DNA from 4 places in the Agrobacterium sp. rho-13.3 genome. Region 2 is predicted to be linked to each of the others. Evidence: riboswitches for the same ligand, from Rfam matches in the RefSeq annotation. Region 2 holds a riboswitch; each other region holds the start of a gene.
The links. Region 2 has a riboswitch for cobalamin ahead of RMR16_RS11830 (ABC transporter substrate-binding protein). Riboswitches for the same ligand answer to the same signal wherever they lie in the genome.
Positions count from the first base shown of each region.

Region 1 (2,197 bases), 1.4 Mb from region 2:
AATTTGCCAGATCAGCGGCATCGAAATAGGCATCGCCGATATTGCGACCACCGACGATCAGCACCCGGCCATCGGCAATCCACGCCTTGTTGTGCATACGCCGATTGACGCTGCGGAACCGCACCAGCATTTCCAGCCCGCGCCGGAAGACGTTTTCCCGCGCCTTGGTGGGGTTGAACAGGCGCAATTCGATGTTGCGGTGGCTGTCGATGGCGTGGAAAGCCCGGTCCGAGATGGAAACGCCAAGATCGTCCAGAAGCAGGCGAACCCTTACGCCGCGATCTGCCGCGGCGATGACTTCACGCATCACCAATTGGCCGGTGAGATCGGCATTCCACATGTAATACATCAGATCAAGGCTGCGCCCTGCGGCGCGTGCGGAGCCGACCCTTGCGGCGAAGGCACCCAGATTGGATTGCACCAGAGACAGCGCGTTGGGCTGCGAATGATCGGCTTGGATATCCGCCCAGTGCCGGTCGAGCGGCGTTGCGTCATTGTCTTTGGGAAGGGCAGTGGAGGCAATCTTGATGATGATCCTGTCACGGTGGCGCGAGGCAAGCACAAGGCTGGCGACGATCACCGCAACGATCAAGATGGCGATTATGACAATGGCACTCACAGTGATGGTTTCACCCGCATCAATTCCCCGGCATTCAATATCTGAGTGCGGTCAATGGATTTCAATGTTCCGCTTATCGGCTTCTTCCTTGATAATGTCTTCCACAATGTTCCGCTTCAGCGTCGGGTTGCCGAGAAGATAATCTTCCGCAATCTCGAAAATGGATTTCGGGCTTTCCTTGCGGTTGAGCGTGTCGAGATCCTGTCCGATTTGCTGGCGAAGTTCGGTGTAGGCTTCCATGACTAGTCCTCCATTTGCAGAGAGAATGCGGTAGGATGGCACCGGGTTCCGGCGCGGTGGTGAAATGAAAAACTTTGCGACCACGCGGATTTTCTTGCGTCCTGCGGAACACCTGCGCATAACGCCAATATCAGGTGCCCGCGCTTAAGCGGGAGAATCGGGAATGCGGTGAAAATCCGCAACGTGCCCAGCGCTGTAAGGTGGATGCGGGTTGCCAAGGGCCACGGAGTGGCCATAAGCCACTGAGTGACATCGGGAAGGCGGCAGCGCGTGGATGAAGCCAAGTCAGAAGACCGGCCTGATACGATAGACCAACCGCACGGACGGCGGCAGGTTGTTTGAAAGCAGGGTGCTTTGTGCCCGGCTTTTGCATTGTTGGGGATAAACGATGCGACCTGATGAGTTTCAACACGCGCTCTCGCCAGCGGGTGAATTTTCCAGCGATGACAAAGCAGCGGTCTACCGCGCCATCGAAACACGCCGCGACGTGCGCGACCAGTTTCTGGCCGAGCCGCTGCCGGACGAACTGGTGACGAAGCTGCTGAAGGCGGCCCATTCTGCACCCTCGGTCGGCTTCATGCAGCCATGGAATTTCACGCTGATAACGGATGAGGCCACCAAGCAAAGCGCGTGGGAGGCATTTTCCCGCGCCAATGCAGAAGCCAAGCTGATGTTTGCTGAAGAGCAGCAGGCGCTTTACAGCAGCCTGAAGCTGGAGGGTATTCGCAAAGCACCGCTCTCGATCTGCGTCACCTGCGATCCAACACGCGGCGGTGATGTGGTGCTGGGGCGCACGCACAATCCGCGCATGGACGTCTATTCCACCGTCTGCGCCATCCAGAACCTCTGGCTTGCCGCAAGGGCCGAAGGCGTGGGTGTGGGTTGGGTCAGCATTTTCCACGATGCCGATATCCGCGAAATTCTCGGGATTCCGGCGCATGTCGAGATTGTTGCGTGGCTGTGTCTTGGCCGGGTGGATGTGCTGTATGGTGAGCCGGAACTGGCGGTCAAGGGGTGGCGGCAGAGACTGCCATTGGAGGAGTTGCTGTTTCGGGATCGGTGGGGTGCGCGGTGAGGGAAGTTTCTGACGTTTAACGTACCGGGGTCTTTCACATAGCCAATTACACCGCAGCGGGTGTGGCTCACCCCCCTCTGTCCTGCCGCACATCTCCCCCACAGGTGGGGAGATCGAATCGTGGCGATGTCTCGCCCATCTTAAACGCTATGGAAAGAATGCGGAGTTTGCGTCTTGCCAATCTCCCTCCTTGTGGGGGAGATGTCCGGCAGGACAGAGGGGGGGGGAAGCCCCACCCGCTGTCGTTTATTGTATTCTTGTGG
Region 1 is NZ_CP192774.1:987,294-989,490, forward strand. It holds gene RMR16_RS04965 (phospholipase D family protein) at 1-619, opposite strand, end outside; gene RMR16_RS04970 (hypothetical protein) at 671-943, opposite strand; cobalamin riboswitch at 975-1,175, shown strand; gene bluB (5,6-dimethylbenzimidazole synthase) at 1,248-1,934, shown strand.
Region 1: linked by a shared signal. The riboswitch ahead of bluB (5,6-dimethylbenzimidazole synthase) and the one ahead of RMR16_RS11830 (ABC transporter substrate-binding protein) in region 2 are both predicted to bind cobalamin.

Region 2 (2,197 bases):
GTTTTTGACCGCAGGCATAAGGTTCGTCACCGGGTCTTCCTTCAAGAACTTCTGCTTCACGGCAGCGTCATCGGCAGGAAAGCGGCGGCGATCCATTTTACCGGCAACGATGATGGCGGGTTCGGATTTGGCAATGGTTTCCCAGCCAACCGTTGGCCATTCCTCTTCGCTGTCGATGACATTCTTGATGCCGAGCGCGGACATGATGTACCCGGGTGCGCCGTTCTTGCCTGCAACATAAGGGTCGATATCCAACTCTGCGCTGGAGAACCAGAACACCGCAGAAAGCTTGCCCTCCGCAGAGGCGATTTTCTTGCGCGCCGCGTCTTCACGCGCCTTCAGATCGGCAACCAGCTTTTCGCCCTTGTCCTGAACGTTGAAGATCTGCGCCAGTTCGGTGACTTCCTGATAGATCAGATCCATCGTGAACACGGAATGGCGCACGCCGTCTCCACCGGCACTGTTGTCTTTACCGACGCAATCGGCAGGTGATGTGTAGACGGGGATTTTCAATTCTTCGAACTGCTGCGGCTTGGCGACGATACCTTCAGGGCCGACATGCCACTGGAACTGCGCCGTGACGAGATCAGGCTTCTTGGCCAGAACACTTTCGAAGCTCGGATCATTATCGGCCAGACGCTCAACCTTGGCATTGGCTTCTTCATAACCCTTGATGACCGGGCCGATCCACACCGCCGTGCCGACGACCTTGTCCGCGAGACCCAGCAAATAAAGAATTTCCGTGGTGCTCTGGCCGATGGATACGGTGCGCAGCGGCGCATGAGTGAAGGTTACATCACGACCGCAATTGTTGAGCATCAAGGGATATTTTGTCTCGGCCGCATAGGCGGGTGGCATGGCAGTACCGAATGCAGCAACCGCAAAAGTCGCAGCGCAGATCGTGTGTCTGAAATTGAATGTCATTTCCGATTGGTCCCCGAAATCGTCAGCGGCCTCTCCACAGGAAAAGCCTTATTTGCACATGTGTGGAGGCTCACTCCAAAAAGGCATGGTCTGAAACGATCCGAAACGGGATATTTGCAGATGGAATAAGGCGCGTTGCGGCGCGAGATACAATCATGACGTCTCCTGCTCCGGGCATCCCCGCCCGTGACATTGGAATGAACTTTCAACGGCAGGTCTCCTGGCTCACGGATTTTCGTTTTCACCCGCCTTCCCGCGACATCGATCCGCAGTGGCTTGACGCTTTTCAAAGCGCCAGTGGGTTAGACAATCCGTCTACAGTTGCGGGGGCAGCCACGGCATTGAACCCAAAAAGGTTCGCACCGCATTCCCTATTATTCCTCACGATCACTCGCTCGAAACCGTCGCAAGCAGATAGACCTATTCCAAACCTCCCGTCAAGCATCCATCTTGTAATGTTATTACATATTCATAGCAAGGCGTACTGCCAACAAAAATCCCAAACAAATCAGTATCTTCTTACACCGAGGCCGGAAAGGTTGCCCTTCCCGGCCTCGAATGTCAGTTTATGTGGATGAAAATCAGGGCAGCGTGTAGGCGATCACATAATCGCCAGCTTTGGTGCCAACCGAGCCGTGTCCACCCGCAACGATGACAACATATTGTTTGCCGTCATCCATTGCATAGGTCATCGGCGTCGCCTGCCCGCCCGCCGGAAGGCGGGCTTCCCAGAGCTGTTTGCCGGATGTCAGATTGTAGGCACGCACGTAATTGTCAACAGCCGCACCGAGGAACGCCACGCCACCCTTGGTAATCATCGGGCCACCAATGCCAGGCACACCAACCTTGAAGGGCAGCGGCAGCGGCGTCATGTCATAGACAGTGCCGTTTTTGTGCTTGTAGGCCACATCACCGGTGCGCAGATCGGCCCCTGCAACGTAACCCCAAGGCGGGGCCTGGCAGGGAACGCCGAGCGGACCCAGAAACGGACCCATGAGGACACCGTAAGGCGCACCATCATTGCGGTTCAGGCCCTGCTCACTGCCCTTTTCATCCTGTCCTCTCGGTGGAATCTGGTCACGCGGCACGAGCTGTGAAGTAAAGGCGAGATAGGTCGGCATACCGAACATCACCTGACGCTCAGGATCAACCGCGACACTGCCCCAGTTGAATGTGCCGAAATTGCCGGGATAGATCAGCGATCCGTTCAAGGACGGAGGTGTGTAACGTCCCTTATAATTCAACTGGTGAAACCGGATGCGGCACGCCAGTT
Region 2 is NZ_CP192774.1:2,396,494-2,398,690, forward strand. It holds partial or broken gene RMR16_RS11830 (ABC transporter substrate-binding protein) at 1-843, opposite strand, end outside; cobalamin riboswitch at 1,118-1,345, opposite strand; gene RMR16_RS11835 (glucose/quinate/shikimate family membrane-bound PQQ-dependent dehydrogenase) at 1,506-2,197, opposite strand, start outside.

Region 3 (2,197 bases), 1.2 Mb from region 2:
GATCCACCGTCATAGCGCGCCTGAGATCTCGGCTGTTGATATGCAGGCTGCGGTCGGCAGGAAGCGAGAGCCGTGTGATCTTGGTTGCGGCGGCAGTGAAAAACGCCTGCTCATTGGCTGCAAAAAATGCGAGGCAAGCCTCTTTAAGCGGCTCTGCGGCCAGCAGCGCCTTGAAGGCCAGCCGGTGCATGGCACAGGGCGCGCCATGACCGGGGACGGAAAAACGCAACGCATCGAGTTCATCACTCCATTCCGCTGCGTCCTTCCTCTTGTCGGGCATCGTCTTATTGCGCTGTCGCGTCGAAGCGCTTGAAGAAAAACCCGCTCAACGTGCCGAGAATAAGCCAGAAGACAAAGCTGGTGACGGTGGCAAGAACCACAAAACGACGCTCCAGCGGCAGAGGCGCCAGCGCATGTTCGCCCTCTGGCGGCAACGGCGCGCCGATGACGTGCGGAGCAACGATCAGCAGCACGGCCAGAATGGCTGCCCACGGTTCACCGCGTTTGAAGACGAGAAGTGCCAGACCACCCGCTGTTGCGGCGACGGTTGAAATCCACCAGATTTGGCGTGCGCCGAGTTCAGCGGCCGGGCTTCCCGGCAGTTCCGGCGGGAGGCCGATCATCGGGGCCAGCATGACGGCGGCAAAACCTGCAAGACCCCAGAACAGGCCTTCACGCCAGCCACCCTGCGATCCACGAAGGGAAATCAATCCCGTCAATACCAACGCATAACCGATAGCGGTCAGCACATTGGCGGCAATGGTATAGGCATTGCGCTCGAAACCATCGGCAGGCGCCCAGGCTTCGGCATCATGGTGGTGGTCTGCCGGCGTGGCGGCATCGTGGCTGTGGGCGGGAGCGGCTTCGCCACCGGCGTTTTCAAAAGTTTCCGCCTGAAGAATGAGCGGTGTGGTGCCGATGGCCTGCATGGCGCTGACGGCGAGACCCGCAATCAGCCCGACGAGGACGGCGGTAAAAACAATATTGCGAAAAAATGGCATGGCGTTTCCCCTTAATGGCAAGGGAAAGCGTTGGCGTGGCGCGTGTCATGCGCCGCATTGTGCACGGCCTCGACATGCGAAAAGCCGACAAAGCCAACGATGAACAGGCCGAGCACGGCTGCCGTCAGCGATTGCGTAATTTTCGATGTTTTGGAAGAGACGGCTGATGACGCCGTATTCTGCTGGATAGACATGGTGACCCTTTCCTGTGCGGGTGGGCGCATTGCTGATCAAAAGCCGCACGACCGCATTCAACTTTCACCACGGGGAAAGAGACACATGGTTTTAAAGGCCGGAATAATCCGACCTGCCAACCGTGCTGTTCCGGACACCCCGCCGGTATTGACGACACTTTCGTGATGGCAGGTCTCCTGGCTCACGGGTCTCGACCTTGAAAACACCTTCCCGACACGTTGATGCCAGTGGTTTTGCGTTTTCAGGCTATCCGCTCACAGTTGCGGGGGCAGCCACGAATGAAAGCAGACGCTTCTATCGTGTTCCCTTTTCACTTTCCGGGCGAACCCGGAAAGACCATCACGCTTGAGTTATCCGGCGCAACGTGGCGTGAGTCAATGACCAATCAACGCGAAGGCACCGCTTTGAGATAGGCCGCAATGGCGTTGCGGTCCTCTGCGGAAAGACGCGCCATGTTCTGCTGCACCTTGACCATGGACCCGCCGGCGCTATCGAAATCCGGTGTGAAGCCGGTTTCGAGATAATTGGCGATATCGTCCTTCGTCCACGAACCGATGGCTTGAGAGCCGGGCGTGATGCTGGGAATGCGTCCTTCCCCTTCCGGGTTCGGCCCACCGGCAAGCCATTGATCTTTCAGGAAACCACCCAGCGCATCGCGCGGCGTGTGGCACTCGCCGCAATGGCCCGGACCTTCCACCAGATATTGCCCGCGAACCACTTCGGCATCCGCATTGGCAATTTGAACGCGGGGCTGTCCCTTGTCGAAATACAGGAATTTCCAGCCGCCCAGCGACAGGCGCACGTTGAACGGAAACGGCAGATCATGCCCCGGCGCATCATTGGCGCTGGCGGGCAGCGTTTTCAGATAGGCGAAAAGATCGTTGATGTCCTGCGGCGTCATCCGCGCATAGGACGCATAGGGAAAGGACGGATAAAGATGCTCACCATCTTTGCCCACGCCCCGCGTCATCGCATCGCCGAATTCAGCGACCGTCCATGCG
Region 3 is NZ_CP192774.1:544,378-546,574, reverse strand. It holds gene RMR16_RS02625 (hypothetical protein) at 1-280, opposite strand, end outside; gene RMR16_RS02620 (CbtA family protein) at 285-1,001, opposite strand; gene RMR16_RS02615 (CbtB domain-containing protein) at 1,013-1,195, opposite strand; cobalamin riboswitch at 1,346-1,552, opposite strand; gene RMR16_RS02610 (cytochrome c) at 1,582-2,197, opposite strand, start outside.
Region 3: linked by a shared signal. The riboswitch ahead of RMR16_RS02615 (CbtB domain-containing protein) and the one ahead of RMR16_RS11830 (ABC transporter substrate-binding protein) in region 2 are both predicted to bind cobalamin.

Region 4 (2,197 bases), 300 kb from region 2:
TCTGTGGCTTAAAGGGCATGACGGAGAAGCCGCGAAGGGTGAAAGCGCGAGCCAGCCCCGCCACCATCAACGACTTGCCGACATCCGAGCCGGTTCCCTGAAACATCAAAACACGCGCTGTCATGGATTAGAACTCTATGCCGGACTGCGCTTTGACGCCCGCTTTGAAGTGATGTTTCACCAGCGTCATTTCCGTCACCATATCAGCGGCGTCGATAAGCGGTTGTTTAGCATTGCGTCCAGTGACGATGACATGCAAATTCGGGCGGCGGTTTTGCAGGGTCTCAACGACTTCTTCCAAGGGAAGATAATCATAACGTAGCGCGATATTCAGTTCGTCGAGAACAACCAGACCGATGGATTCATCGGCCATCAGGACCTTGGCTTCTTCCCATGCTTTGGTGGCCGCTGCGACATCGCGTTTCAAGTCTTGTGTGTCCCACGTGAAACCTTCGCCCATGGTACGCCATTCGATTTTATCGCTGAAAAGGGTCAGCGCCTGCTGTTCGCCGGTGGACCATGCGCCCTTGATGAACTGCACGATGCCGACGCGCCTGCCGGTGCCGAGCATGCGCAGCGCCAGCCCGAAGGCGGCGGTGGATTTGCCTTTGCCGGGGCCGGTATTGACCATCAGCAGACCTTTTTCGACGGTCTTCTCGGAGACTTCAGCGTCTTGCACGGCCTTGCGGTTGACCATTTTGGCACGGTGGCGTTCGGCTTCGCTATCGCTGATCTCGCGTGTCATGGTGTCTCATTCCTTCCCGGCGCATGCTTTTCAAGACGGCGACTATAGCCAAATCGCCCCGCACGGCAATGACGGGCGGCATTGACACAAAAGCACCGCAGGGCATAAGGGTTAAGGACTGACGGTCTTTTTCCGGCAACGGGAAAAGCTAAGAGGGAACACGGTTCAGTCTTTTACTTTGACCAATCCGTGGCTGCCCCCGCAACTGTAAGCGGTGAGCCTGCACTGTGAAGCCACTGGACAATTTGTCCGGGAAGGTGGTGCAAGGCGTTCTTCACACCGCGAGCCAGGAGACCTGCCGTTTCAGGAAAAACGTCTGCCGGGCGGGGTGCTCCGGTCAGCCGGTCTTATCGAATGGCGGATCGCGCATTTGTGCGTGGCGTTTTTCGATATCCGCACCCCGAAGATTTGCAGGCGCGGAAAGCGAACCCTTGGATATTACAGCGACATCGTCTGGCATCAGTGAAAAAGCGCAAGACAAAACGGCTTCTGGCGTTGTCGTTTTCGTCTGCCGCAGCTGTCGGGATGAGGCGGAGCCGAATGCCGAGCCGCGCCCCGGCGCGCTGCTAGCCGAAACCGCTATTCAGCTTGGCAAGGCAGAGGGCATCGATGTGCGCAGCGTTAATTGCCTTGCCAATTGCAAGCGCGGCCTCAGCGCCACGATGCGCAGCGCCGATGGCTGGTCCTATGTGTTTGGCGGGCTGACCGCGGACCATGCGGACGATCTTTTAACCGGCGCGCGCCTTCTGGCCGCCGCACCGGATGGCCTGATGCCCTGGCGTGGCCGGCCTGACATTTTAAAGCGTGGCATGGTTGCCCGCATTCCCCCTTTGCATTTTACCGAGGAGACATCATGACCACGCTCAACCGCGTTCCCTGCACCATCATCACCGGATTTCTGGGCGCTGGCAAAACCACGCTGCTGCGCGGCCTTCTGGAAAAGCTTGAGGGCAAGCGGCTTGCCATCATCGTCAACGAGTTTGGCGATGTCGGCATCGATGGCGATATTCTCAAAGGTTGCGGCATTGAAAGCTGCCCGGAAGAAAACATCGTGGAGCTGGCCAATGGCTGCATTTGCTGCACGGTGGCGGATGATTTCCAGCCCGCTATCGAACAGATTCTGAGCCGTGAGCCACGTGTCGAGCATATTCTGATCGAAACATCGGGCCTCGCTCTGCCGAAGCCGCTGGTGCAGGCGTTCCAATGGCCAGCGATCAAAAGTCGCGTGACGGTGGATGCCGTTGTGGCCGTTGCCGATGGTGTGGCACTGGCCGAAGGCTTGGTGTCGCATGATCTGGAAGCACTTGCCGCCCAGCGTCAGAATGACGAGGCACTGGATCACGATGATCCGGTTGAAGAAGTGTTCGAAGACCAGATTGCCTGCGCCGACCTGATCGTTCTGACCAAGGGTGACCTGCTGGATGCGGCCGGGCTGGAGCGTGCCAAGGCGCA
Region 4 is NZ_CP192774.1:2,697,968-2,700,164, reverse strand. It holds gene RMR16_RS13115 (cobyric acid synthase) at 1-124, opposite strand, end outside; gene cobO (cob(I)yrinic acid a,c-diamide adenosyltransferase) at 128-745, opposite strand; cobalamin riboswitch at 851-1,062, shown strand; gene RMR16_RS13105 (DUF1636 family protein) at 1,177-1,602, shown strand; gene cobW (cobalamin biosynthesis protein CobW) at 1,596-2,197, shown strand, end outside.
Region 4: linked by a shared signal. The riboswitch ahead of RMR16_RS13105 (DUF1636 family protein) and the one ahead of RMR16_RS11830 (ABC transporter substrate-binding protein) in region 2 are both predicted to bind cobalamin.